Regions from separate parts of the Kurthia sp. 11kri321 genome, predicted to be linked through region 1. Evidence: predicted binding sites of a transcription regulator. Region 1 holds the regulator's gene; the other holds the start of a gene.
What was found. The regulator LexA, encoded in region 1, represses DNA repair genes until DNA is damaged. The targets are predictions, from matches to a motif close to CGAACATATGTTCG.
Positions count from the first base shown of each region.

Region 2: the regulator LexA is predicted to act here: its motif matches at 3,872-3,885, upstream of ruvA (Holliday junction branch migration protein RuvA).

Region 1 covers NZ_CP013217.1:1,964,656-1,980,157, forward strand. Annotated here, with positions in the region: gene ASO14_RS09985 (aldo/keto reductase) at 1-488, shown strand, start outside; gene ASO14_RS09990 (YqkE family protein) at 618-866, opposite strand; gene ASO14_RS09995 (alpha/beta hydrolase) at 987-1,973, shown strand; gene ASO14_RS10000 (YneF family protein) at 2,035-2,274, opposite strand; gene tkt (transketolase) at 2,466-4,463, opposite strand; gene ASO14_RS10010 (DUF896 domain-containing protein) at 4,623-4,859, opposite strand; gene ASO14_RS10015 (YneB family resolvase-like protein) at 5,000-5,659, opposite strand; gene yneA (cell division suppressor protein YneA) at 5,659-5,961, opposite strand; gene lexA (transcriptional repressor LexA) at 6,122-6,769, shown strand; gene ASO14_RS10030 (bifunctional metallophosphatase/5'-nucleotidase) at 7,076-8,848, shown strand; gene ASO14_RS10035 (YjgB family protein) at 9,052-9,771, shown strand; gene ASO14_RS10040 (glycine betaine ABC transporter substrate-binding protein) at 9,879-10,745, opposite strand; gene ASO14_RS10045 (ABC transporter permease) at 10,756-11,607, opposite strand; gene ASO14_RS10050 (quaternary amine ABC transporter ATP-binding protein) at 11,600-12,802, opposite strand; gene ASO14_RS10055 (GntR family transcriptional regulator) at 13,004-13,642, opposite strand; cobalamin riboswitch at 14,010-14,204, opposite strand; gene ASO14_RS10060 (glutathione peroxidase) at 14,245-14,721, opposite strand; gene ASO14_RS10065 (family 20 glycosylhydrolase) at 14,753-15,502, opposite strand, start outside.
Region 2 covers NZ_CP013217.1:974,396-989,897, forward strand. Annotated here, with positions in the region: gene ASO14_RS05005 (Spo0B domain-containing protein) at 1-528, shown strand, start outside; gene obgE (GTPase ObgE) at 532-1,821, shown strand; gene ASO14_RS05015 (ACT domain-containing protein) at 1,842-2,297, shown strand; gene pheA (prephenate dehydratase) at 2,313-3,182, shown strand; gene ASO14_RS05025 (transcription repressor NadR) at 3,220-3,753, opposite strand; gene ruvA (Holliday junction branch migration protein RuvA) at 3,946-4,566, shown strand; gene ruvB (Holliday junction branch migration DNA helicase RuvB) at 4,580-5,584, shown strand; gene queA (tRNA preQ1(34) S-adenosylmethionine ribosyltransferase-isomerase QueA) at 5,604-6,650, shown strand; gene tgt (tRNA guanosine(34) transglycosylase Tgt) at 6,654-7,799, shown strand; gene yajC (preprotein translocase subunit YajC) at 7,845-8,123, shown strand; gene ASO14_RS14960 (hypothetical protein) at 8,410-8,568, shown strand; gene ASO14_RS05055 (post-transcriptional regulator) at 8,585-8,881, shown strand; gene secDF (protein translocase subunit SecDF) at 9,051-11,336, shown strand; gene ASO14_RS05065 (S8 family peptidase) at 11,450-13,135, shown strand; gene ASO14_RS05070 (pilus assembly PilX N-terminal domain-containing protein) at 13,223-15,025, opposite strand; gene ASO14_RS05075 (type II secretion system protein) at 15,029-15,502, opposite strand, start outside.

The DNA.
Region 1 (15,502 bases):
GTGAAGGCGTCATTCGTCAATATGGTATTTCTTCTATTCGCCCAAATGTTATTGAACAAATGGCAACAATGGGTCGTCCAAGCGCTATCATGATGCAATATAGCGCATTAGACCGTCGTCCTGAGGAATGGTTTGAGTGGATGAAAGAACGACGTATATCGGTTATTTCACGTGGTACAATTGCGAAAGGTCTTTTAACAAATGAATGGGAACAACGAATGACAGACAATGGTTTTCTAGACTATTCAAAAGAAGAATTAGCACATACACTGAAACAACTTGAACAATCTACAGATTATATGTTAAACGGTGCCATTGGCTATAATTTAAAACAAGATGTCATTGCGAGTACAGTTTTAGGTGTTAGCAGTTTGCCACAATTATATGAAATTATCGACGCTTATCATCATCCTGCTTCACAGGATGTTTTAGAACAATGGATGAACATGACAAAAGCAAATCGATACGAAGAACATCGTATGAAATAAATGTATGGCTGAAAAAATATATAAAGATTAAAAAAACTGAAATCGCGCTGTGTCGCGGCTTCAGTTTTTTGTTTAGATTCTCTTATTTATGGGAATTGCACTGATAGTGTCTGTTTTAAAAATGTACGATTAAAATTTTGAACCTTGATCGCCGTATTGTTCTAACAATTCTTCAAAACTCATATTTTTCTCGCGTTGTTTTTTCTCAAATAGCGCTTTTGCACGACGCTCTTCTTCTTGTTCTTTTTCTTGTGCAACTAAGCTTTGTTTCGCTAACTTTAATTGACTTAAGACATCTGCATTTAATTGATCTTTTAATGTCAATCCGTCATCTGAAGTCGACTTCGGTTGAGTCATTTGTTTTTTCTTTTTCGCCATTTCTGTCACCTCGTATTTGATTTATATTTATTTTAGCAGAAAGTAAATCATTTGTAAGGTTTTGAAATGGCTATGGATTTTTTTAATATATTTAATTATGATGAACATGAGGTGATGAATTTGAAAAAGAAATGGCCTTTACTTGCTTCTGTAGTTGCAAGTGCTGCGAGCGCTTCCATCGCTGCCCTTGGCTATACCATTTCCAATCGTGTTATGTATATGAAACAAAAAGATGAGCAGTTCATCTGGAATCGCGAAGTACAATCCAATCGGCTTGATGAAGACTGGTTTACACATGTAGCTAAAGAAAGTTTCATTGTACAATCACCAAATGGTTACCCCATTACATGCCATAAAATTCAGAGTACGACAAGTCTTAATACAATCATTATTTTACACGGAGTAACTGAAACACATATCAATTCCTTAAAATACGCACAAGTATTTGCTCGTCTCGGTTATAATATTATTGTTTACGATCAACGGCGCCACGGAAAAACAGATGGCAAAACGACAAGTTATGGCTTTTATGAAAAGTATGATTTACAAGCTGTTGTAGAAGCTGTTCGTTCACAGATGACACATGATGCGCTGTTAGGAATTCAAGGTGAATCAATGGGTGCTGCTACAACTCTTCAATATGGTGGATTAGATGATACATTATTTGATTTTATTATTGCAGATTGCGCATTCTCAACATTTGAAAAACAACTCCACCATGTACTCATGCGCGATACACCGATTAAAACTGCTTACGCGGTAAAATTAGCTGACTTCTTTATTCAAAAACGTGATGGTTATACACTGCGTGAAGTCGCACCGATTGAAGCTGTTCAAAAGATTTCAAAACCGATTTTATATATTCATAGTTTAGAAGATACGTATATTCCACATACAATGTCAGAAGCGCTACATGCGGCAAAACCTGAAAATACACGACTTGTGTTATTCGAAAAAGGTGAGCATGCGCAATCATTTAATGAACAACCTTTTGATTATGAAAAAGAAATTATTAAATTTTTAGTAGACTTTCATATTAGTTATTTACCACAAGATTATCAATTCCCACAGAAGAAACGTCGCACACGTATTATTCAACCTGCATAACATACAAAAAGTGAGACCTACTAATGAGGCCTCACTTTTTTGGTTTATCTTAACGAATAAATTATTTCTTCTTTTTATCCATTTTATCTGTTGCTTTACTCATTTGGCTCATCACTTGGCGAACCTGTTTCTCAGATGGTTTGCGTCCCATTTGAGTCATCATCATACGAAGCATATCTTCGTTGATTGGCGGGTTTTCTTTTAAATACTTCATCATGTATTGGCGTGCGATGAAAAATCCACCCACAAGACCAACGATTAACGCAAGGATGATGAATGTAATGGCAAGACCTGTACTCACTTGTGTTCCTCCTCTATTTTCACATACGAGATAATACTCTCCATGAAGGATTATACAATAAAAAACATAGCCTATCTACATTTGTCGTAGATTTCATAAAAAATTAATTAATTATGCTACATATGAGAAATCGTTTGTTGAATAAAAAAACCCCGAAACGTCAAACATTTCGGGATTTTATTGTGTACGGATTAATTAAATAATGCTTTCACTTTCGCAACAACATTTTCAACTGTGAAACCGTATTTTTCAATCACTGTATCTCCAGGTGCACTTGCGCCGAATGTATCGATTGCAAGAACATCACCTTCGAAACCAGTATATTTATGCCAACCGAATGATGAAGCCATTTCGATTGCAAGTCGTTTTGTTACTGCTTTTGGTAATACAGATTCTTTGTATGCAGCATCTTGCTCATCAAAGCGTGCTGTATCAGGCATTGAGATAACAGATACTTCAATACCTTCTTTTGCTAATGCTTCTTTTGCAGCTACTGCTAGTTGCACTTCTGAACCTGTTGCGATTAATAATGCATCTGCTACTTCTTTTGAAGCTTTCGCTACAACGTAAGCACCTTTTTCAACACCTGCATGTAATACAGTTTGATCTACATCAAGAACAGGTAGGTTTTGACGTGATAAAACAAGTGCAGTTGGACGGTTTTTAGAAGTTAATGCTAACTTCCAAGCTGCTACTGATTCATTTGCATCTGCTGGACGAATTACTGATAAATTCGGCATTGCACGTAAAGCGGCTAAATGCTCGATTGGTTCGTGTGTTGGACCATCTTCACCAACAGCTACTGAGTCATGTGTGAATACATATGTTACAGGTAATCCCATTAATGCAGACAGACGAACTGCTGGACGTACATAATCAGAGAATACGAAGAACGTACCACCGAAGACGTTCAATCCACCATGAAGTGCCATACCGTTTAATGCTGCGCCCATTGCAAATTCACGTACACCAAACCAAATGTTACGACCAGCGCGGTCATGTGCTGAGAAATCACCAGCACCTTTGATTGTTGTTTTGTTTGAACCAGCTAAATCGGCACTACCACCGAAGAATGAAGGAACAGTTTTAGCAATTGCATTAATCATATCACCAGAAGATGAACGTGTCGCAACTGATTTACCTGCTTCATATACTGGGAATTCTGCATCGAAGTTTTCAGGGAATTCACCTTTGATTGCTTTCTCTAATTGAGCTGCTAATTCTGGGAATTCTACTTTATATGCTGCAAACGCATCATTCCAAGCTGCTTCTGCTTTTACACCATGTGTTTCAGCTGCTTCCTTGAATGTTTCATATACTTCTTCTGGAATTTCGAATGGCTCATATGTCCAGTCGTAATTCGCTTTTGTTAATGCAACTTCTTCTGTACCTAATGGTGCACCGTGAGAATCTGATTTACCCGATTTATTCGGTGAACCATGACCAATAATTGTTTTAATCTCAATTAATGTTGGTTTATTTGATGTTTTTGCATTTTCGATTGCTTGATTGATTGCTGCCACATCTGTACCGTCTTCTACTAATAAGTAGTTCCAACCATATGATTTATAACGTGCAGCTGTATCATCTGAGAATGATTTGTTTAAATCACCATCTAATGAAATATCGTTACTATCGTATAATACGATTAATTTTTCTAATTGTAGATGACCTGCTAATGACGCAGCTTCGGCAGAAACACCTTCCATTAAATCACCATCACCACATAACACGTATGTATAGTGATTGATAATATTGTGTTCTGGTTTGTTATATACTGCTGCTAAATGAGATTCAGCCATTGCCATACCTACTGCCATTGAAATACCTTGACCTAATGGACCTGTAGTAGCTTCTACACCGACTGTATGTCCAAATTCAGGGTGACCTGGTGTCAAAGAACCCCATTGACGGAAGTTTTTAATTTCTTCCATTGGTAAGCCGTAACCACCTAAGTGAAGTAGGCTATATAAAAGCATTGAGCCATGACCCGCTGAAAGGATAAAACGATCACGGTTGAACCATGATGGATTTTGAGGATTATGTTGTAGTTGTTTTGTCCATAGCGTGTACGCCATTGGTGCTGCGCCCATTGGTAAACCTGGGTGTCCTGAATTTGCTTTTTCAATTGCATCAATTGATAAAGTACGAATCGCATTAATTGCTAACTGATCTGCTTGTTGCGTCATTAAAGTTGACATCCTTTCTTCTATACAAAATGTATTACTATCTCTAGTTTAGTCAAGAATCGACTATAAAACAATGGTTATAATTGACGTTAGACGATTATCCATGAAAAAACGCACACAATTGTGGATTTTCGTCATAATTGTGTGCGTTTTTACTTGTTAATTTAGACGTCCGTTTGTTTTTTGCTTTTCACGAATTTTATCTGGCGTTACTTCTTCACCATTTGGATCGAAAATACGAACGTTTTCGATCGTATTACGCATTGTTTTACGGAATGTATCTAAATATTCTTGGCGCAGTGCCGTCTGTTCTTTTGCTTCTTCAACAGTTAATGTACCTGCTTTTTTCTTTTTTGATAATTCACTAATACGCGCTAGTTTTTCTTTTGATAGCATAATTTTCATCCTTTCGACCTAGTCACTACATTAAAGGTATGAAAAATACAGCAATTTAGCAAGTATTCAGCTCAAAAATCCTGAAAAAAGCTTAAAAATAACGATTTAAAGACTTAAAAAGACATTTTAAAGAAAAAATTCTATTGATTTTGTTGTTCTTGCACATACTCTGTATAACGACGATGCACAGTTGCTTTACTCACATGAAAACCGGCAATCTTTAACGTAGCAGCTATTTCTTCATAAGTAAGCCCTTTTTTTCTTAATGCAACAATCTGGTCAAGTGGCACATCAATTCTTTCGCGTCCTTCTGGATTACCACGATTACTAATATTTAATTCTGGACGATAGCCATTTTCAACAGCACGACGCATCCCTCGTTTGATTTTTGCATTATGTATTTTGCGTTGGTACTCCTCTACAATTGCTAAAATCTCCAGTAACATCGAATCCATATCGTTTAATTTCATTTCACCATCTGATGACATAGAATAAATCGTTGTATCGTATTTTTGTAAAAGATGTAAAACAGCCATTCGACCATTCCCACGTCCAATACGTGTCTCATCTTGAATAAATAGAGCAGATTGCGGATATTGTTTTAAGAAATCTAACAATTCTAATAATCCTTCACGCTCAATATCATAACCACTATGGCGGTCTTCAAAAATACAATCTAATGTGTACCCTTTTTCTTTAGCATAGGCAGTTAATTCAATTCTTTGTCTCTCTAAAGACTGGTCTTGTGTTTCTTTTTCTGTACTTACGCGACAGTAAGCCACAGCTTTTTTTGATTTCATTATTGATCACTCGCTAATTCTATTTGTTGTAATTCATGATTGGTAATCGGTACGGTTAATTTCTCTCCCGCCATAATTTGCCCATCAACTAAATTGTTTTCATTAATAACTTGGTTCATCCATTTTTGTGGTTTCATATCTCCGCTATATTTTTGAGCTAAAGACCATAATGTATCACCTTCTGTAATTCGAATTTCAGTTACATGCGTCTTCGCTATTGTATCACGCACAACATTACCAACAAACAATAATACAACTACCGAAAAACAAATCACCATCACATTATTTTTGATCCACTTCATCTGAATTTCCCCTTCCAACTTTTTACTAGAATGTTTGTTCCCATCATAAACTCGAACACTTGTTTTTGTCAACGGTTTTTTCAGAACAATTGTTTGCATTTGATTTTCTACGATGTTATACTCAAAATACAAAATATAGTAGGAAGTTGAGGTGAAGGTTGTGAATACTGCATTGAAAAAAACAAAACTTTCAAAGCGTCAAGAAGCGATTTTAAATTTTATTAAAGATGAGGTACAAAGTAAGGGTTATCCGCCTTCTGTGCGTGAGATTGGATTGGCTGTTGGATTAGCTTCCAGTTCAACTGTACATGGGCATTTAGAACGTTTAGAAAGTAAGGGTTATATCCGTCGTGATAAAACGAAACCTCGTGCAATTGAAATTTTAAATCCCTTTGAATCGACTACGGCTACAAAACAAGGTGTGATGCATGTTCCACTTCTTGGTAAAGTAACAGCAGGTATGCCCATCACAGCAATTGAAAATATTGAAGAGTACTTCCCAATTCCACATACATATGGTACATCTGATGACCATATTTTTATGCTAGAAATTATGGGTGAGTCGATGATTGAAGCAGGTATTCTAGATGGCGACTATGTCATTGTGAAACAACAGTCTTCTGCAAATAACGGTGAGATCGTTGTGGCAATGACTGAAGACGACGAAGCAACGGTAAAACGTTTCTATAAAGAAGACGGCTATTTCCGTTTGCAACCTGAGAATTCTTCAATGGAACCAATTATTGTTCAAAATGTATCGATTTTAGGTAAAGTAGTCGGGCTATACAGAAATATTCATTCATTTTAAATACATTTCAACTAGTAAAGGATGTGTTTTTCCACATTCATTACTAGTTTTTTTATTTTGTTTAAATTTATTTTTTTACTATAGACTTCTTAATTAATCACTTGCTAGTAGATGTTCAAATGACTAACGTCTAATGTCTGACTTATTACTTTTAGATTATTTTCAATTTATACTTATTGTATTTTTATGACAATATCTAAATAATCTTTATTTTCTGTTAAATAGAATAATTCAATAATATATTGCTATTTCAGGATGTAATTCTTATATTTAGGAGGAAACAATTCTATTTTAAGGGGTGGCGAAATGATGTTTAAATCGAAGATTATTACTTCATTAAGCGTTGCTGCATTACTAACTGCCGTACCATTTTCTTTCGGTGCAGGAATCAATGCAACAGCTAAAACAACAAGTAAAAAAGTAGTAGAGAAAAAAATCCCTGTACAACTTTTAAGTATGAACGACTTACATGGTTATATTGACGGGAATAACAAAAAAGATAGTGTAGGTACGCCAGTCGGTGGGATGGCTTCTTTAGCGTATAACTTTGAGCAAGAAAAAGCTGCTTTTGCAAAAGCAAATAAGTTGAAATCAACAACTTCTAATTCACTTTCAATTCATGCTGGTGATACAGTAGGTGGCTCTCCTGCTATCTCAAGTCTTTTACAAGATGAACCAACAATGAATATTTTAAATGCAATGAATTTCTCGATTGGGGCACTTGGAAACCATGAATTCGATGAAGGTTTAGACGAATTCCAACGTATTTGGAAAGGTAAAAAACCCATCAAAGGTGTAACACAAAACTATGAATTCGTAAAAGATTATAAACAAACAACTTCTAAAATGGAGATTCTTTCAGCAAATGTAGTTGATAAAAAGACAAAAAAATTAGTTAAAGGCTTCAAACCTTATACAGTTAAAACAATCGGCGGTGTAAAAGTCGGCTTCATCGGCATTGTAACACCACGTATTAAAGAAGTCGTTTTAGCACAACATACAAAAGATATTGATGTAGTGGACCCTGGTCAAGCTGTTGCAAAATATACAAAAGAATTACGTAAACAAGGCGTAAAAGCAATCGCCGTTGTCGCTCACTCGTCTGTCGAAGTCGATAAAGAAGCAAATTCTTCTATTGAAACACAAGAAAATTCACGTTTAACAGGCGATGTAATTGATATGTTAAAAACAGCAAACAAACTTGATCCATCGAACTCAATTGATGTTGTTTTTGCTGGTCATAATCATGGCTATGCTAACGGAACGTACAAAGGTGTTCGTGTAGTTGAAGCCTATAACTATGCATCTGCTTATTCAGTTGTAACAGGTACACTAAGTTCAAAAACAAAAGACTTTATGAAGACACCAGCAGCTAAAATTAAATATAACTACACACAAACAGAAACAACAATTATGAAAAATAAAGTATCTAAAAAAGTAAATGGTATTATTCAAGAAGCAAAAGGTATTGTTGGGAAAGTGATGGACCAACCAATCGCAAATATGAATGCAGCAAAAATCTCACGTGAACGTGTAGCCTACCCACTAGGCGGCTCACCTGTAGGGAATCTTGTAACAGATGGACAGTTAGCATTTGCAAAAGCAAAAGATGCTTCAGTTGACTTTGCTTTCACAAACTCTGGTGGCGTTCGCTCTGACTTAGATGCAACTGCTTCTGGCGATTCATTTGTAATTTCACGTGGCGCTGCACAAGGCGTTCAACCTTTCGGTAACATTTTAAAAATCGTTGAATTAACAGGCGCTCAAGTTAAATCTGCAATTAATAATCAATTTACAGGTGGATATGGTTTAGAAGTTTCTGGTTTAACATACACATATAAAGATAAAGCAGTAGTTGATGTATTCGTAAATGGCGAAAAGATTGATGAAGCGAAAACATATAAAGCAGTAATCAATGACTTCTTAGTAGGTGGCGGTGACCAATTCCCTACATTTAAAGAAGCAAAAGTAATTGATGATCTTGGTTTAGATACAGATGCATTCATTCAATATATTACAAACTTAAAAACAGTAGATGCTTCTTCTGTTGTAGAACCTCGTTTAAAAGAAGTACAATAAATTTTAAAACCCGAAATTGCGCCATATATTGCAATTTCGGGTTTTATACTTTGACCATTCTATCTCTTTATTTTATGAATATAACAAAAAGATAACAAATATTGAAACTTCTTAACAATTTTTGCTGCTATTTGTAGTAGTTGTATTCTTTTTATTTGGTATAATTTAATAGAGAATATAAACGATTAAAAGGAGGAGATTCGATGAAAACTTATACAAAACTAGCTAGTTTACTTGCAGCTTCTTCACTGCTACTTGTTGCTTGCGGAGAGCCAGAAGCAACTCCTGAAAAGGAAGTGCCGAAAACACAGGCAGCTGAAAACACGACAGCGAAAACAGAAGATGTACAAGCAGAAGATGTACAAACAGAAGATGTACAAACAGAGGCTAGTAAAAAAGAAGACACTACTGTAACATCTACTTCTTCTAAAAAAATCGAAACAAAATCAAAAGACACGGTAAAACCTATCTTACGTGATTTTTTACAAAACCAATTCAAAACAGCGAAAAATGGTATGACAGAAGGTGTTCCATTTGAGAGTGGAAAATCGGTTTATGAAGACATTACAAAGAAATGGGGAAAACCCGCTACAACATTCTCTAATAATACGAATTATATTGAATATAAAAAGAAAGGAAAAGTAACCTATGCTTTTGCCATTGGGCGCGGAGATCGTGTTTATGATGTGCGTACTTTCGTAGCACCTGACAGTTCATTTAAACTATCGGATATTACATTTTCAGATATTATAGCTATTGGTGGTAAGCCCTCATCAACAACCTATAATGGTAAAGATACGATTTTAAATTATAAAGTCGGAAAAAATACGCTGAAATTTGTTGGTCCAACAAAAACAAAAAAATTAGATCATATTTCCATATTTAATCAACGTGCTTCAGAGCCAATGGGCGGACGTGGTTAATTGATTAAAAACGAGGTCTTACCGTGCGTAGACCTCGTTTTTTAATGTAAAAAATCCTATGCGTGAACTTTCATATGTTCACTACATAGGATTTATTTATTACACGATTATTTTGTCCACTCTGCTACTTTTGTTTGGTTTTCTTTAATCCAAGTTTTTGCAGCTTGTTCTGGTGGTGTACCATCATGAATATCTAACATAACTGATTCGATATCATCTGTTGTCCAGTTAAAGTTTTTCAAAATTTTATAAGCATCTGGTGATTTCTCTTTTAGCTTTTTAGAAGCGAATGTATGAATTTGTTCTTCGCCACCATATACTTTTTTCGTATCTTTTAAGAATTTTAAATCATATTTTTGGAACATCCAGTGTGGTGCCCATCCTGTAATAACGATATCTTCTTTCTTCTTGATAGCTTGACCAAGTGCTACAGTCATCGCACCTGAAGAAGATTGTTTTAGTTTCCAATCACTTAAGTTTTTATAATCTTTTAAAGCCTTTTCTGTAGCACCCATGATGCCTGCTCCTGGCTCAATACCTGTGATTTCTTTTTTCGCTTGGTCTTTTAAATCTTCAATTGAATCAACCTTCATATAATCTGGTACAACTAAACCAATTTTAGCACCTTTTAAGTTAACACCTAAATCCTCTACTTGGTCTTTATACTTATCATATTGCGCACCATGTGTATGTGGTAGCCATCCAGCTACCATTGCATCTGCTTTGTTATTTGCGACAGCTTCCCACATCACTGCATTATCAAGTGAAGTTGTTTTGACTTTAATGCCTTCTTCTTTTAAAACTTCAGCAATAACATTTGTTGAAGCTACTTCTGTATCCCATTCTACATATGCAAGTTCAACAGTTGGATCTGACTTATCTGAACTTGAAGAGTTACCGCATCCAGCAAGGACTGCTGATAGACCAAGACCTAAAGCTAGTCCTGCTGCTTTCATTGTTTTTGAAAATTTCATCTAATTCACCCTACCCTTTTTTAGTATTGAAACTTTGTGTTAAACGATCAATTAAGATTGCAAAAATAACAAGTGCTAAACCAGCTACAAAACCTGGTCCAACGTCTGCTCTTTGTACAGCTGTTAATACTTTTTGACCTAAACCTTCTGCACCAATCATCGATGCAATAACAACCATTGATAGCGATAGCATAACCGTTTGGTTTACACCAGCCATAATTGTTGATTTTGCTAATGGTAGTTCTACGTTGAATAATTTCTGTGGTCCTGTACTACCGAAAGATTCTGATGCCTCAATTAATTCTTTTGGTACTTGCTGAATCCCTAAATTCGTAAAACGAATCGTTGGTGGGATTGAGAAAATAATGGAAGCAAACACCCCTGGTACTAAACCAATACCGAAGAATGCAACAGCTGGAATTAAGTACACAAAACCTGGCATTGTTTGCATGAAGTCTAAAACCGGCTTCATAATACTTTCAAATACTCTACTTTTTGACATACAAATACCAACAGGAATCCCGATAATAATCGAAATTAAACTCGCAAATAGTACAAGCGTGACCGTATTCATTAAGTCACTCCATAATCCTTGGTTATAAATAAACAGTAAACCAAGTACTGCGAAAATCGTTAAACCGAGTTTTTTCTTCGTTGCAAAAAATGCTAATACTGCAACTAATAAAATAAATACAATTGCTGGAACCATAAGTAAGAAATCTGTAACGGCAAGCATCATGCTTTCTGTATTCTCTTGAATTGCATCAAAGAAACCTTGTCCGTGTTCCGTAATATAATCCATTGCATTATTCGTCCATTTTGCAAGTGGCATCATCGGAATTTGATCGAGTAAATTATTCATGTGCCGTCACCTCCGCAGATGTTTCTTTTGCGAGAGCTTCAATCACTACACCGCGAATAAGAACCCCAACTAGCTGATCATTTTTCATAACAGCTACTGGTGTTTTTGAGTCTGAAATAATTGGCAACACTTCTTCTAATAGTAAATCGTGTGGCACTGTTAAAATATCTTGTTGTACACAATTGATTAAATTTGTTTGGCCTTCTTTTGCACAACGTAATGCGTCGTCTGCAGTTATGTAGCCAACTAATTGTTTTGGCGGTGTCACTGCTAATACCATACTCACTTGTTCATCTTTCATACGTTTTAATGCCATTTTTGGTCCATCATGTGCCGGATTAATCGTTACTGGTTTCACCATGATGTTTTCAGCTGTTAATACTTTAGAACGGTCGATGTCTTCAATGAAGCTACTTACATATTCATCAGCTGGATTTGTTAGAATTTCTTCACCCGTACCGATTTGAATGATTTGTCCATCTTTCATAATGGCGATTCGGTCACCAATGCGTAGTGCTTCATTCAAATCATGCGTAATAAAGATAATTGTCTTCTTCATATTTTGTTGAAGTTCTAACAACTCATCTTGCATCTCTTTCCGTATTAAAGGGTCGAGGGCTGAAAAGGCTTCATCCATTAGAACAATTTCGGCATCGTTTGCGAGTGCCCGTGCAAGACCTACACGTTGCTGCATACCACCGGATAATTGCTTTGGATATTGATCTTTGAAATCAATGAGTCCCGCGTTCTCAAGTGCTTTTTCAGCTTTGACTTTACGCTCTTCCTTTGGAACCCCTCGAACCTTTAATCCATATTCGGTATTTTTTAAAATCGTTTGATGTGGGAATAACCCAAAATTCTGAAAGACCATATTAATTGAATTTCTTCGCACTTGTCGTAATTGTGTTTTATTCATTTTCGATACATCTGCATCGTTAATGTAAATTTGCCCTGTTGTTGGTTCGATTAAACGATTAAGTAATCGTACAAGTGTTGATTTACCACTACCTGATAAACCCATAATAACGAAGATTTCACCTTCTTTTACTTCAAAGCTTGCATCATAAACACCAACAGTTGCACCTGTTTCTTTTAAAATAGTTGATTTACTTTTTCCCTTCTTTACAAGCTCTTCTGCTTGTGTAATTTTTTTTCCGAAAATTTTACTTACGTTTTCCACTCTTATTTTAGCCAAGAGCTACACCTCAATTCGTTGCGATATCAGTTTGTTACAAAATAAGTAACAACTTAACCCTAACAAAAAGTTGTTACTTATGTCAAATGTAAGCATCAAAATGCCATGTTTCCCCTGGGAGAAACATGGCATTTCCTATCATTATTTTATGTTTATGAATCCTTGTCACAACAAGGTTTATATACCTTTTAAAAAGTCGATTTATCCTTTGTATAAAAAATTTTTTACAATATCGAAAGATGCTTCATTTCCAATAAAGTATAGTACATCATTTTCTTTAATTGATGCATATGGTCCAGGTGATAATAAAATCGTTTCACCGCGACGAATCCCGACAATTGTAGCTGTCGTATTTTGCCAGAAATTTAATTCTTGAATGGTCATATCTAAATACAGGCATTCCGATGTTACAGTCACGTTGAATGGTGCAAATGGATTGAGCGAATGAAAACGATTTGTTCGCGACACTAACTCTTGTGACAGTTGTTCCAAGCGCTCTAATTCTTCTTTTTGTTTGGCGATGGATTGAAAGACATCATGCTGAATTTCATTGACTGATTGCACATCTTTTAATTGATGTACAAATTTTGCAGCTTCTTCATAAGACTTGATGAAGACGCCACTCCCCTTTGTAGCTTGAACGATTCCTAAATCTTGTAGTACTGCAATGGCACGGCGCGCCGTTTCAGATGAAACACCATATTTACTCGCTAATGAGGAACGTGCATATAGCTTTTGCCCAACCTCATATTCTCGATCTACAATCTTAGAGGCAAGGTCAGCCGCAATAATTTGATAACGCGCCTGCTTTATTTTTGTTTTTTTCTCATGTTCGGTCATTTACCGAAACCTCACTCTCCATCTCAAAATATATAGTCCATATAGTAGCACTAAATACATTGCTTTTCTATATCTTTACAAATAATTTATACATTTTTAAAGTAAACGAAACATTTTACTGTATTAAAAAGAAGGAATCACGTATAAACACGCAATTCCTTCTTCTCTAGAGTTTAGTTCTGTTAGGTCCCGTAACGAAACAAATTTTGTATTATACTATTCGGAAGTTGGGGAGTTCTAAATAGTCGTATTGAATCATTGAATGGGAATCGTAACGAGAGCACAAAAAACAGCTTCCCCCACAGGAAAGCTGTCATCTACTAAAAACATAAGTAGCTAACATCAACCTATCCTCGTAGGTAAATAAAGATGCACAGTAGAATTGGCAGGTCTCCTGGCTCATGGTCACTGTGTAACAGCCCCTTCCCATCTATTTAAAGACAGTGGATATGCTTACTACACTCACATTTACAGTTGCGGGACAGCGCTGGAGTCACACCAGCTTCCCTTTTAAGCGAGGCGAATTCAAGGATTCCCTCACACCAATTCAAGCACTATTGATTTACAATTTATATATTATCTTAAAATGTCTAAATTGTCAATCAAATTTCTAAATATTTGACAATATCTTCCTCAAACTGACTTGGCTTATCTTTCGATGCATAGCGCGCCACGACATGACCGTCGCGATCTACAAGGAACTTTGTGAAATTCCACTTAATGCTACTACCTAAAAACCCTTTTGAATGTTCTTTTAAATACGTGAATAATGGATGCTCATCTTTACCATTTACATGAACTAATTCATGCATCGGGAACGTAACACCATATTGTAAACGACACTGTTCTGCTGCCGCTTCACCTGAATCTAATTCTTGCTTGAACTGATTTGATGGGAAGCCGAGTACGACTAATCCTTTGTCTTTATACTTTTGATACAATTCTTCGAGTTCTTTGAATTGCGGTGTAAAACCACATTTTGATGCTGTATTCACAATCAATAATACTTTTCCTTCGTACTCTTTCATTGAATACGTTTTTCCATCTTCTAATGTAACGTCTAAATCATAAATAGACATCGAAACACCCCTCAAAAATAATGTATTACTACTACTTTACCTTTTTCATCATTATCGGAAACAATTCTTTTGTATAGTTGTAAACTTGGTCGGCTGTATATTTCTTTGAACCCTCTCCCCATATAGAGATGGCTGCACCAGAAATTTTTGACGTAGTTTGCTGATGAGATGAATTCCATCTCCCTAACGTCCAGTTCTTTTTAATATCTCGTTTCATATACTGCAGATCCGAACGAATTGAACCTTTTGATGTAAAATCTACATATAAGTAGTAATCATTATAATTATACACTGTGTGTCCTGCTTTTATTAACTGTGGCGCACTGGGACGAACTTTTTCACGATACTTCTTTTCAGTTGTACTTTCGGGTTCACCCGTCCAACTCCAAAATGTAATCGCAATCGTTTGATTTAACTTTTTTAAATCTGCCTTCAATAAAGAATCATTCCAAATCCATGTACGCACATGCTTCTTTTGCAAATAACGATTCATTTGATTGAAGTAATGGATGTATTTCACATGATCTTCTTCATCATAGGCAATCTCGTCTCCACCAATATGCATCGTTTTTGTTTTCGGTAAAGCTTGTAAAACTTCACGATATAATGCTTGTACGAATCTTATACTCGACTGATTCGGTGCAATTTGATTCCACTCATCACGCACCAACTTTTTCGCTGCCTTCGGATTCGCTTTTTCATACAGTTTTAAAATAGCTCCCATATGACTAGGTGTATCAATCTCGGGGATTAATTCAATCTTCTTCTTCGCCGCATACGC
Region 2 (15,502 bases), 990 kb from region 1:
CAGCCACTATCCGTAAATGAAGTGCTTCGGCACATTCAACATGATTTTTTAAATCAATTACAATTAATCAAAATGAATCTGGCTCTAGACCATGTCGAAGAAGCCAATCAACTTGTTGACCAACTCTCAACAAAATATCAACGATTTTCAATTATAAATGGACTGAAATGTGCGCATTTAATCGAATGGCTTCAGACATGTCAGTGGCGTTTTCCTTCTATAACGATTACAATGGAGAGCGATATTTCCGATAGCGCTCCAACAGAGTGGGACGTTCCTCTGCGTAATTATTTAGAGAGCTCGCTACAGTCTGTACATGAAACAATCGACCCGTTTGTTGAACAAAATTGTCATATCTATGTGATGTCTACGAAACAAAAAGTGGAGATTGCAGTCGAGATGAAGGGACATTTTGAAAAAAGCGATTTTTCAATCCCGATTCAATCAGAAGATTTAAGTGTAATCCATGAGGAGTATTCAGATACAGTGTGGCGTTATCGTGTCATAGGAAGTAAGGAGGGAAAGTAAATAATGTTTGTCGATCACGTAAAGATTTATGTTAAAGGCGGTGACGGTGGCGATGGTATGGTCGCGTTCCGTCGAGAAAAATTTGTTCCAAATGGTGGACCAGCAGGTGGCGATGGTGGTAACGGTGGAGCCGTTATCTTCAAAGTAGATGAAGGACTTCGTACGTTAATGGATTTCCGATTCAAACGTCACTTCAAAGCTGAACCAGGTGAGAACGGTATGAGCAAGAACGCACATGGTCGCGGTGCAAAGCCAATGGTTGTTAGCGTGCCACCAGGTACAGTCGTAACAGAAGAAGAAACAGGTCGCGTTATTGCCGACTTAGTAGAACACGGACAAGAAGCAATCATTGCACGCGGTGGACGCGGTGGACGTGGTAACTCACGTTTTGCAACACCTGCAAATCCTGCGCCAGAACTTTCTGAAAAAGGAGAGCCAGGACAGGAACTTAATGTTATATTAGAGTTAAAGGTATTAGCTGATGTTGGTTTAGTTGGTTTCCCAAGTGTAGGTAAATCTACTTTACTATCAGTCGTATCTTCAGCAAAACCAAAAATTGGTGCATATCATTTTACAACGATTGTACCAAACTTAGGAATGGTTCAAGTCGGGGATGGCAAATCATTTGCAATGGCTGACTTACCAGGATTAATTGAAGGCGCTTCTGAAGGTGTGGGCTTAGGACACCAATTCTTACGTCATATCGAACGTACCCGTGTTATTGTACACGTAGTTGATATGTCAGCGATGGAAGGTCGCGACCCATACGAAGATTACCTAACGATTAATCGCGAGTTAGAGCAATATAATTTACGCTTAACTGAACGTCCACAAATTGTTGTAGCCAACAAAATGGACATGCCAGATGCAGAAGAAAATTTAGCTGAGTTTAGAAAGAAAGTAGGAGAAGATATTCAAATCTTCCCAATCTCAGCTGTTTCACGTCAAGGTTTACAAGAACTACTTTATGCAGTGTATGAATTACTAGAAGTAACACCTGAGTTCCTACTACACGATGATGAAGAGGAAGAAACAGATGCTACAGTACTTTACAAACATGAAATTAAAGGACCAGATTTCGTTGTAACACGCGACGATGACGGTGCTTTTGTATTAAGTGGTGACACAATCGAACGTCTATTCAAAATGACAGACTTTAGTCGTGAAGAATCAATTCGTCGCTTTGCACGCCAAATGCGTGGTATGGGTGTCGATGATGAGCTTCGTGAACAAGGTGCTGAAAATGGCGATACCGTTCGTATCTTAAAATTTGAATTTGAATTTGTAGAATAAACGATTCAGGGGGGAAAAAGATGAAAAATGTAGCGGATCAAAGATATTATTTAGTTCGTGAAGATGTTTTAACAGATGCGATGCACAAAACGTTGCAAGCTAAACATTTGCTACAATCAGGAAGCGTCTCATCTATCTGGGATGCTGTGAAACAGGTTGATTTATCTAGGAGTGCTTTTTATAAGTATCGAGATGCTGTTTTCCCCTTTCACTCAATTGTTCAAGAACGCATTTTAACAGTGTTCTTGCAATTAGAGGATCGTAAAGGTACATTAGCTAGACTTCTTTCTACAGTTACCGATACACATTGTAATGTATTGACTATTCATCAAACAATTCCGATTCAAGGTAGAGCCAATGTAACATTGTCCTTAGACGTGACTGCAATGGATGTTGATTTAGACGACTTATTACAAAGTCTGAAAAAACTTGATTTTGTTGAATCAGCAGAAGTGATTAGTTCAGGCGCGTTATAAGAGGGGGCTTTTGTGTTGGAATCAAAAGAGTGGGAGAATCGGGTGGCTTATCTAGGCCCAGAGGGTACATTTACGGAGTTGGCGACAAAAGAATTGTTTCCAAACGATTGGACAATCCCTTTTAAGACAATTCCAGAATGTATTGAAGCAGTTGACTCAGGACAAGTTGATCGTGCAGTGGTACCCGTAGAGAATGCTTTAGAGGGTACAGTACCACTGACGATTGATTATTTATTCCATGAGGCAGATTTGTATATTGCGGCAGAGGTCTTGTCGCCGATTGAGCAGCATTTAATGGTACATAAAGATCATGCAGCGCATTATGGTGAGATGGAGCGCGTATATTCGCACCCACACGCCCTTGCGCAGTGTCATAAATTTTTGCATTACCATTATCGTTCTGTACCACTAAGTCAAACGACTTCAACAGCAGCAGCGGCACAATATGTGTCAGAACATCCAGAGAATAATATCGCAGCAATTGCGAATATTGCAGCGGCGAAACAGTATGATTTGGCAATTGTAGAACAAAATATTCATGATTTCCATTTTAATCATACACGTTTCTTTGTATTATCGAAGCGTAATGACCGTATTGAACGTGAAGCGGATCAGGGACCAATTAAAACAACGTTGATGATTAAGTTACCAAATGATCGTTCGGGTGCATTGCATCAAGTATTATCTGTGTTTGCATGGCGTCAAATCAATTTAAGTAAGATTGAATCTCGTCCATTAAAAACAGGACTTGGTGATTATTTCTTCATCGTTGACTTACTAGAAGACGAGCATGCACCTTTAATGATGGGTGCGATGGAAGAATTGAGAGCGCTTGGCTGTTCGGTTAAGTCATTAGGTAGTTATTATACGTATCAACAAAAATAAAAACGAGGTAGAGTGGAAACACTCGCCTCGTTTTTTATTATGCTTCAGGTAATAGATAACCCTTTAGATGTAATTGTTCAATCGCTGCATCTAATTTTTTCTCATCATCAGCTGAAATCACGTGTAGATGAGCACCCTCTGTTAAATTCATTAGAAGGCTTGCTTCAGTTGCGGTCACTTTTTGAATAAATTGTTGCACATCATAACGACTTGATACCATAATCGATGCCGTAATTTCACCATATACGGGATGTTCTACCGTTACATTTTTAACCGTTACCCCTGCATCAACAAGTGTATTCAGTTCATCTTCTGCTTGTTCCGGTGTATGGAAGCTCGCAATCTCGCGTTCAAACACACGATGATTTGGATGTTCAGATAAATAGACGTAACCTTGACTTGTCGCCATGATTGGTTCGTCCTTTGCTTTTAAGAGCGCCATGTCATTCACAATCACTTGACGCGATACATTTGTTCGTTTCGCAAGTGCTGTCCCTGTGACAGGGCGTTGTTCATTTTTCAGAATCGTAATAATGGCTTCACGACGTTCTTCACCTAATAATTTTTTCATATGATTAACACCTCGATTGAATGCTTTTACGCTGTTAATCATATCATATATTTTTAAAAATGAATCACCTTATAATCGTTCGAAAGCATTCGTGAATTGTGGTATGATAGCTACTATGGGAATGTGTGTTTGTTTTTAGCACACGACGGATTATGCTATAATGCAAAAGGCTATGAAAAGGAGAATTCGTGTATGTATGATTATATAAAGGGACCTGTTACGCGTGTAACACCCGAATACATTGTAGTGGAGGTGACAGGTGTAGGCTGGCAATTGAATACACCAAACCCTTATGCTTTTCATGTATCAAATGAGGAAATTCAAGTATTTACACATCTAAGTGTAAGAGAAGATGCACAGCAACTATTTGCCTTCACGTCACTTGAACAGCGTGAGCTATTTCGTAAGTTGATTCAAGTGTCAGGGATTGGACCAAAAGGGGCACTTGCGATTCTTGCAAGTGGACATCCATCACAAGTAATCACGGCGATTGAACAAGAAGATGAAGCTTTCTTGATTAAGTTCCCAGGTGTCGGTAAGAAGACAGCACGTCAAATGATTCTGGACTTAAAAGGAAAGTTAGATGCATTACTTGAACATGTAGAATTACCAAGCACAGAAGATGAATTACCGTTATTTGGCGTGAATCCGAATAAACATGAACTTGAAGAAGCGATGCTTGCTTTAACAGCACTTGGTTACTCAGAGCGTGAACTTGCAAAAGTGAAGCCACAACTAGATGAAAATGAGCAATTACATACGACAGAAGCTTACATGAAGGAAGCGCTCAAAATATTATTAAAACAAAAATAGGAGGTGCAGATTGATGGAGGAACGGATTGTATCAGGTGAGTCTACAGAATTAGATGAACAATTAGAACTTTCATTAAGACCTCAAACGCTTGATAGTTATATTGGACAACAAAAAGTAAAAGAGAATTTACGCATCTTTATTGAAGCGGCAAAAATGCGTGAAGAATCGCTCGACCACGCACTATTATTTGGACCACCTGGACTTGGGAAAACGACGCTTGCGGCAGTTATTGCACATGAGATGGGTGTTAATATTCGGATGACGAGTGGACCGGCAATTGAACGACCAGGAGATTTAGCTGCGATTCTCAGTTCATTAGAACCGGGAGACGTGTTATTCATTGATGAGATTCACCGTCTACCGCGTGCGATTGAAGAAGTGCTATATCCAGCGATGGAAGATTTTTGCCTCGATATCGTAGTTGGAAAAGGTCCGACAGCGCGCTCCATCCGCCTTGATTTACCACCATTTACATTAGTTGGTGCAACAACGCGTTCAGGCGCATTATCTGCACCACTTCGCGACCGTTTTGGTGTATTATTAAGGTTGGACTATTATGATGAACCCTCACTTGCCGAAATTGTAAAAAGAAGTGCGGACTTATTTGGTGTTTCCATTCATGACCAAGCAGCGAACGAACTAGCCAGACGCTCGAGAGGAACACCGCGTATTGCAAACCGTCTATTAAAGCGTGTACGTGATTATGCACAGGTTTTAGGAGACGGTGAGATTACGGTATCACTCTGTCAGACTGCTTTAGAGCTTCTACAAGTCGATCCACTCGGTTTAGATCATATTGACCGCAAATTAATCGAGGGAATGATTGACCGCTTTAGAGGAGGTCCTGTAGGCTTAGATACGATCTCTGCAAGTATTGGGGAAGAATCTATGACGATTGAAGAAATGTACGAACCTTATTTAATGCAAATCGGGTTCATTCAACGAACACCAAGAGGTCGTATGGTTACAGCACTTGCTTATACACATTTCGGATATGCGTATCCAGCAGAAACTTAATGAAAAGAAGGAAGTAACGATGAAATTAGAAGATTTTGATTATGTATTACCAGAAGAATTAATTGCACAAGTACCACTTGAAAATCGTGCTGCAAGTCGATTGATGGTATTAGATAAAGAAACAGGTGAAGTAGAACATCATCACTTCCCGCATATTGTGGAAGAATTAGAAGCAGGAGACTGCCTAATTTTAAATGATACACGCGTACTACCTGCTCGTTTAATCGGTGAAAAGAAAGAGACAGGTGCACATATTGAAGTGCTACTCATTAAGCAAACAGCTGATGACGAATGGGAAACATTAGTGAAGCCCGCTAAGCGTATTAAAGTGGGAACCGTTGTCACATTTGGTGATGGACTATTAACAGCTGAATGTACAGGTGAGTTAGAGCATGGAGGTCGACTTTTCAAGTTTAATTATGAAGGCATCTTCATCGAGATTTTAGAAAAGTTAGGTACAATGCCTCTACCACCTTATATTCATGAGAAGTTAGATAACCAAGAGCGCTATCAAACGGTTTATTCAAAAGAACTAGGTTCAGCAGCAGCACCGACAGCCGGTCTGCATTTTACAGATGAAATTTTAGATGCCATTCGTGCAAAAGGTGTACAAGTTGCTTTTGTAACTTTACATGTAGGGATTGGTACATTCCGTCCTGTAAGTGTTGAAACGATTGAAGAACATGATATGCATGCGGAGTTTTATAACTTACCAGCTGAAACAGCTCAAATCATCAATGATACAAAAGCGAACGGTGGACGTGTCATCGCAGTAGGTACAACATCTACACGTACACTTGAAACAGTCGCGCAAAATAATAATGGTCAAATTATCGCAGAGTCAGGTTGGTCAAAAATCTTTATCTACCCTGGTTTTGAATATAAAGCAATCGACGGAATGGTTACAAACTTCCATTTACCAAAATCATCTTTAGTGATGATGATTAGTGCATTAGCAGGTCGTGAAAACGTACTGAATGCTTATAAAATCGCTGTTGAAAATAAATACCGATTCTTCAGCTTTGGTGATGCGATGTTCATTCGTCCACAAAAGAAAGGAAATTAATTTATGTCAGAACAACCAATTCGCTACGAACTGATTAAAACATGTAAACAAACGGGAGCACGTCTAGGGATTGTGCATACCCCACATGGTTCATTTGAAACACCAGCTTTCATGCCAGTAGGTACACAAGCAACAGTAAAAACGATGGCACCAGAAGAAATTAAAGAAATGGGCGCAGGAATTATTTTAAGTAACACTTATCATTTGTGGCTACGCCCAGGACATGAGATTATTAAGGAAGCAGGCGGACTTCACAAGTTTATGAACTGGGACCGTGCGATTTTAACGGACTCAGGTGGTTTCCAAGTATTCTCATTAAGCGATATGCGCAAAATCACAGAAGAAGGGGTACATTTCCGCAACCACTTAAATGGTAGCAAAATGTTCCTTAGTCCAGAAAAAGCAATGGAGATTCAAAATGCACTTGGTTCAGATATTATGATGGCTTTTGATGAATGTCCTCCATTCCCAGCAACATACGAATACATGAAAGCTTCTGTTGAACGTACTTCTCGTTGGGCAGAACGTTGTTTAGAAGCACATGAACGTCCACAAGATCAAGGACTATTCGGTATTGTACAAGGTGGAGAATTCGAAGAGCTACGTAAACAATCTGCAAGAGATTTAGTCTCTATGGACTTCCCAGGGTATGCAATTGGTGGTTTATCAGTTGGCGAACCAAAACCAATTATGAACCGCATGTTAGAATATACTACGCCATTACTACCTTCGCATAAGCCACGTTATTTAATGGGTGTTGGCTCACCAGACTCATTAATCGATGGTGCGATTCGTGGTATTGATATGTTTGACTGTGTATTACCAACACGTATTGCACGTAACGGTACGTGCATGACAAGCCAAGGTCGTGTTGTCGTGAAAAATGCAAAATATGCAAAAGACTTTACACCGCTTGATCCAGAGTGCGATTGCTACACATGTAAAAACTATACGAAGGCATATATTCGTCACTTAATTAAGGCAGATGAAACATTCGGTATCCGTTTAACTTCGACACATAACTTGCACTTCTTGCAAAACTTAATGCGTCAAGTACGTCAAGCAATTCGTGAAGACCGTTTAGGAGACTTCCGCGAAGAATTCTTTGAACAATACGGGTTTAATAAACCGAATGCAAAAAATTTCTGATTCTTGTATAATAATGAATGAGAAAGAGAAAGGGGGAATAGAAGAATGGATTTTGGAGCTTTAGGTAACTTCTTACCATTGATCATTATCATTGCGTTAATGTACTTCATGTTAATCCGTCCAGCGTCAAAGCAGCGTAAAAAGACAGCAGAAATGCAAGCAGCTTTATCACGTGGGAACAAGATTATTACAATCGGGGGACTACATGCAACGATTGATGCAATTGACGATAAAACAGCAGTAGTTGTATTAGAAGACGGTACAAAAATGCGTTTTGAGCGTGCAGCAATTGGTCGTGTTGTAGAAGACGACGCAGCTGAATAATCAGTGTATAAAAGACAGGCTGGGACATAAGTGTAAAAACACTATTCCATATGAGCATAAGAAAAACTGGAATCGCGCTGTGGCGCGGTTCCAGTTTTTCGTTGCAAACGTTAAAACGGGAAGTGAAATATTTTGTCCCAGACTGTTTTTTGTTTGAATAAATTGGAATTAAAGGTGTAATATAATAAAGATGGTATAAAGGTCATAATAGATAGGTCATGAATCGCTTTTATCTGAAAAATGTGAAATAATAGAATCAACTCACGTTTGAAGGAGCGAATGTTTTATGCCTACAAAAGATGAAAGACCACGAAAGATGGCGGATAGCCAAACCTATGCAAAAGTTTCAAAGTCTGAAAAACGTTTACGCTTTTTAGGCTATGTGATTATGACCATATTAATCGTGGCAATGCTTATTTGGACAGTCCGTGTATTTCTAATGTAGAGGAGGCGCATTTTACATGATGCCATTCGAATCATTGTTTCAGAAGTTGCAAACGGTTTTAAATATGAAGTGTGAAGATTTACAGGCTCAAGGTGTGGAGCAACCGAATCCATCTGTTATATGGCACTATTTTGTTCATCAACAATGGTGTGATGTGGAATCAGAGGAAGAAATGCATATTCACCAGATGGTCAGTGATTTACTAGCTTTAACAAAACAGCAATATTGTACATATATTGAGCAAACATCATATAAAATGACACCATTTGCTGAATTAGAAGAAGAAGAAATTGCCGCATTGCTCGAAAGTTAGAAAAAATTTACTGAGAAGGTTTGACAGCAGGAAAGCACTGTTTCATAATAGACCTGTTACGAATAACGGTGACAAATTGACGTTATTCCATTATAGTAATAATATATTGGTATTATATTACTGCATTTAAGAACAAGCGATGTGTTAAATGTTCAGGGAGGATTTATACATGAAATTGAGAAGTCGAATTGTTGCTTTCTTCATTGTTGTCATTGCATTATTTGCAACAATGGGAGCGACAACAGAAGGCATCGTAAAGAACATTAATCTAGGTCTTGATTTACAAGGTGGATTTGAAGTTCTTTATCAAGTAGAACCTTTAAAAGGTGCTAAGCCCATTACAGAAAAAGATTTACAAGCCACTGTAACGGCCATTCAAGAACGTGTCAACGTGCTTGGAGTGAGTGAGCCAAGTATTCAAATTGAGAGTGGTAATCGCATTCGTGTGCAGTTAGCTGGTGTTAAAGATCAAGATGCCGCACGAGAGCTATTAGCAACACAAGCGAACCTAACATTCCGCGACGTTAATAATAAGCTATTATTAGATGGTCGCGATTTAAAACAAGGTGGAGCAAGTGATGGCTTCGATTCTCAAACGAATCAACCAATCGTATCATTAAAATTAAAAGATGCGAAAAAATTCAGCGAAATCACAACAGACCTTTCACAACGTGGACCTGGTCAAAACTTAATGGTCATCTGGTTAGATTACCAAAAAGGTGATACGTATGAAAAAGAAGCCAAAAAAGAAGCTGCTGGTCAAAAGCCTAAATTTATCTCAGCTGCGTCTGTACAAAATCCTCTGAACACAACAGATGTTCAAATTTCAGGTAACTTTACTGTACAAGAAACAAAGGATTTAGCAGGTATTTTAAATGCAGGTTCATTACCTGTTCAATTAAAAGAAGTGTACTCAACATCAGTAGGGGCGCAATTTGGCCAAGATGCTTTAAAATCAACAGTACTGGCTAGTATCATTGGTGTTTTAGCTATCTTCTTCTTTATGTTAGTTGTTTACCGTTTACCAGGTGCTGTCGCAATCGTGACATTAAGTGTCTTCACATTCATCACATTATGGATTTTAGACATGATTAATGCTGTATTAACATTACCAGGTATCGCCGCTTTAGTATTAGGGGTAGGTATGGCAGTCGATGCGAATATCCTCATGTACGAGCGTCTAAAAGAAGAAATTCGTGTTGGTAAGTCTGTAAAACAAGCGTTCAAAGCAGGTTCGAAAAACTCATTCTCTGCAATCTTTGATGCGAACATTACAACATTATTAGCAGCAGGCGTATTATTCATCTTCGGTGTAAGTACAGTAAAAGGTTTCGCAACAACATTAATCATTACAATCTTAGTCAGCTTCTTAACAGCTGTTTGGGGTACACGTGTATTACTTGGCTTACTTGTAAACAGTGGTTACTTAGATAATAAGAAAACATGGTTTGGTGTGAAAAAATCAAGTATTCATGGCATTGAAGAAGGCTTTGATACACTCGATTTAAAAACGAAATTCGACCGATTCGACTTCGTTCACACACGTAAGCGTTTCTTCACGATTTCAGCTGTTCTTATTTTAGCTGGTTTAGTCGTTCTAGGAATCTTTAAACTAAACTTAGGGATCGACTTCTCAAGTGGTGCGCGTGTTCAATTACAATCTGAACATAAGTTGACAACACAAGAAGTAGAGAAATTCTTAGATAAAACAGGCTTCCCATCTAAAAATATTGTCATTAGTGGTGACAAATCAGAATATGCAGCTGTTCGTTATGATAAAGACTTCTCAAAAGAAGATGTCCAAAAAATGAACGCAGCCGCAGACAAAGCATTTGGTTATAAAGCTTCTGTAAGTTCTGTATCGCCAGACGTAAGTAAAGAGATTGCACGTAATGCGATGTATGCACTTGCGATTGCAGCAGTCGGAATCATTATCTATGTAGCAATTCGCTTCGAATGGCGCATGGGTATTGGTGCGATTGCCTCACTAATTCATGATGTATTCTTCATGGTAGCGATCTTCAGTCTGTTCCGATTAGAAGTCGATATGACCTTTATCGCAGCAGTTCTAACGATTGTTGGTTACTCAATTAATGATACGATTGTTACGTTTGACCGTATTCGAGAGAACTTACATCGTGCAAAAGTTATTAAAACACCAGATGATTTAGCTAATATTGTCAACAAATCATTACGTCAAACATTAGGTCGTTCGGTTAATACTGTAATGACAGTCATCATTGTTGTGGTATCATTATTAATCTTTGGTGCACCGTCAATTGAAAACTTCTCAATCGCGTTACTAATTGGTTTAGTAACAGGTATGTATTCATCTATTTACATCGCAGCACAGATTTGGTATGTATTAAAAGTACGCCAAATGAAAAAGCATGGCGGTAAAGTGAATGTAGAGAAGAAAAAACGTCAATGGGGTTCAGATGAACCACAAGTATAATATTTAGACTAAAGCACTAGCTTATGAAAATAAGTTAGTGCTTTTTGTGTAGAAAAATATATTCAATTTATCCATCTGATGATATAATTCGGATAGAGAAAGGGGAGATTCAAGTGAAATATACAAAAATTCTAGTCGGCAGTCTCTTTCTAGCATGGCTTGGTTTTCAGCCAATTTCAGCCCATGCCGCAACAGAGGTAGAACACGTATCTGTTTTTTATAAATCAGAAGCAGGGAAGGAACTAATTTTAGATCAAGTGGAAGACGCAAAAAAATTAGATGCGATTGATGCAGTAGTGGGAACATTTTCAAAAGAAGAAATTAAAAAATTAGAAGCTTCTAAACAAATCGAGGTTGTACATACAGGTACACGAAAATTACGCACACAAGATGTTGGACTTCCTGTACCATTCGCAAATTTCACAACGAATTGGAACCAACAATTAATCACTGTTCAAAATGCATGGCAAAAAGGACTGGATGGTCAAGGCGTTAAAGTAGGAATTATCGACTCAGGTATAGCCAATCATGCAGCCCTTCCAAAAGTGCAGCGCAAAACGATTATTTCTGACTCAAGTCAGATTACATACGCATCGAGTGCTACATCACATGGTACATTTGTTGCAGGTATTATCGCAGCACAACCAGGAAAAGCGGGCAATGTAATTGGTGTGGCACCTGGTGTTGAATTATATAGTTATAATATTGACGGAAAAGACGGAGCCGATTTAATCGACTTCATGACAGCAATCAACTATGCAATCCAACAAAAAGTCAATATTTTAAATATTTCGATGGGAATCTCTCAAGCGGATTTATTATTACCGAATGAAAAAGTAAGCGACAATCCATTATATATCGCAGTGAAAAAAGCATTGGATGCAGGTGTAATGGTCGTTGCAGCTTCAGGGAATGACGGGAAAAATCAAATTGATTATCCAGCTGCGATCCCAGGTGTTGTAGCAGTTGGTTCAGTTGAAAAGACGAAAAAGTTGTCTTACTTCTCCAATACGGGGAGTGTATTAGACCTTGTAGCACCGGGAACGGATATTACATCACTTGCATACAGTGGCGGTACATCTACCGGCTCAGGCACATCGTTTTCAACGCCACATGTGACAGGTTTACTCGCATTATTAAAACAAGCGTATCCAAAAGAATCTGCGAAACAACTAGAAAATCGCCTCTATGCAAATGCAATAGATTTAGGCGTAAAAGGACCTGACTCAATATATGGTTACGGACTCGCACAATTTTCGTCTAAAATTTTAACAGCGAGTGTACAACCAGTTGAATCAGCAGCCGCTAAATATGTTCGTGTGAATCAATCCAAAATTAAAACAATCGTTCAAAATATGAATAATAAAAAAACAGTTCATTATGTAACGGAATTTATTCCACTCTATACCGTTACAAATCAATTAACGAAAGCACAAAAAACAAGTGTTGAAGTATACCGTAAAAAAGTCGGCGCAACGATTGTTTCAAGTACTCAAAAATCAAGTCGAATCAAAGCAACGAATTATACAACATTGAAAACTAAAAAAACATCGACATGGATATGGGCAACACCAGTGAAAAAGTCGACAGTTCGTACATCGGCATATGCAGTATATAAAGACGGTGCGAAAGTATCAGGCTTCACCTTCTCGACGAGTGCCTCAGGTAAATATACAACAGTGAAAGCGACGAAAACACTCGCAAAAGGCACGTATTACATGACACTTGATCCGAAAAATGTACGCACAACGAAAAACAAAACAGTGAAACCCGTCATTGTGAAATATGTAGTGAAATAAAAAATCGACTTCGGCATGAGATGCTGAAGTCGGTTTTTTTGATATGAAAAAAGAAGAAACCTCGCTAGGAGATTTCTTCTCAATTATTTAAGGATTATTAACCTCGACTGAACCACTATCAGAGTTTGGTGTTAAAGAGGAGTCGATTTGACCATTTGCCCCCCCACCTGTACCAGAATTATCATTATCTATATTTGGTTTTTGATAAATTACTTTAGTACCACCAGACATAGTTATATTGTTCCCTATAAGAGCCCCCGTAATTTCACCCCCACCACTTACATTAATATTAAATTTTGGAGCATAAAAATAAAGGGGAGTTTTTGTAGAACTTCCTCCACTGATTCTAACATCTTTTTTAGCGATATCATTATCTCCTCGTAATATAATATTCCCAGAGAGCTTTATCCCTCCATTTATATCAATAGGCGCATATAAAAAATCTAAATTAACAGCATTTTCAAAACCACCATTTATTGTAGGTTTATTATTTCCAGTATAGTAAATATTAGTTTCTTTACTATTTATTGTAGTAGTATTATTTAATTTTAGAGAGTCATATGCAAAAATATTTACTTTTTCTGTCATATTCATTGTGGAACTAGAGCCGAATGTAACTTTATTAGAATATATATTTAAATTTTTAGCATTAGATATATGACCACTACCTGATTGAGAAAATTCATCTGCGGAATAAATATTAATGTTATTCGCTGATTTTAAAATTGCAGAACCGGAAAGAGAAAAGTTACCTTTTGTGTAAATATTTATTGAATTGCCAAAGAAATTTATATTACCGCTACCCTTGGAAAATGAATTTGAAAAAATAGAAATATTTCCTTCACCCTCAATATTAATATCTCTATAATCAAAATCTGCTTTTTCAATGTAAAAATTCACATTATTTTTACCAATATTCAAAGAATTTTTATAAAAATCTTGGGTACTAACTTTGTAATTTCCAGAAGGAATAGGATTTTTATTAGGGATACCTTGTTGAATATTATTAGGTAAATTTGGGTTTGTAATGTCATTTAATGAAATAAATTTATTTATTGGAAAGTCAGGGATTTTAGGCATTTTAGAATCATTGAAAGTGACATCCTTATTTTTTATTGCAGTTGAAATTCCTTGATAAGAAGAGTCCCCACAAATATTGTTCTCTTTCCACCAGCTACAAGGTCTGTAAGTAGTGCCGGATGTTGAACCAGTATAAGAAACGCTTCCTGAATTACTTGTAAATGGATATTTAATATCTGACGGCTGAGGACCAGAAAAACCTAAATTGCCTATAATGCTACCATTTGATAAGTCTAAATTATTTATAGCATGAATGGCATATTTAGAAAAACTAAATTCTTCTTCGGCTGGTTTTTCAGTAATTGTTAACTTATAACTATCCACCGACTGAACTGTTCGTTTCTTTTCGTTTGTGGAATCGTTTGATTTGATAATTCCTGTTGATGTAATCGTGAATTTAAGTTCAGTTTCTGAAACGGTCATTACTGTTTTCACATTTGCTTTCGCGTTCTTTCGTTTGAATAGATCTGTACCGTACTCAACTGGTTTTAATAGATCTGAGAGTCGTCCTTCCACAAATGTTCTTAATTTGCTGACAAACTGCTCTTTCGTTAATTTTTGGCCTTTTACTTCCGAAGAATTAACAAAATCATCATAAATCACTTTCGCATCCTTCAATTCCTCTTTCTTCTGATTCAGTCCTGCTTCCGCAATGTAATATGCTGTTTGGTCTTTACTTTCTTCTTCCGATAATTTCTTCGATGAGCTCGTCGTTGTTAAAATACCGAGTCCGAGTACAGTGACAACGGTAATAACGAGTAGGGCAATGACAAGGGCATAGCCATCATTCGATTTTACATATTTTCGCATCGTTTATCCTCCTCTAGAATAAAGTGTCGTTTCCACTCTTTTGCCGTTCGTATTTTCGATATTTAAATAGATTCCTTCCTGTGCACTCGGTGTTTTTGATGTACTCAGGCAGTCTGGTGTTCGTTTTGAAGGTTCTTTCGTACTTTGAACACAGAATGAACGAATCTTCGTTTGATAAGGTGAGCCGTTTTTACTTAATGTATCGCCTGTTTTTGTGTAGGTCGCAATGACTTTTTCTTGATTATTTTCTTTTGTTTTAAATACAACCTGATTATTTTGAATGTCGACAATTTTTGTTTTTCTAAAATCGCGTGTGATTTCTTTCATAATAAAAGAGAGTTCATTCAAATTCGTTGTATCGTCTACTTGTGATTTATATTCTTTGTTGGAGGAGGTGAGCAAGTTGAATAGAATGGAGCCGACAATCGCCAAAATGACAATCACTGCTAATACTTCGACAAGTGTAAAGCCTTTTTC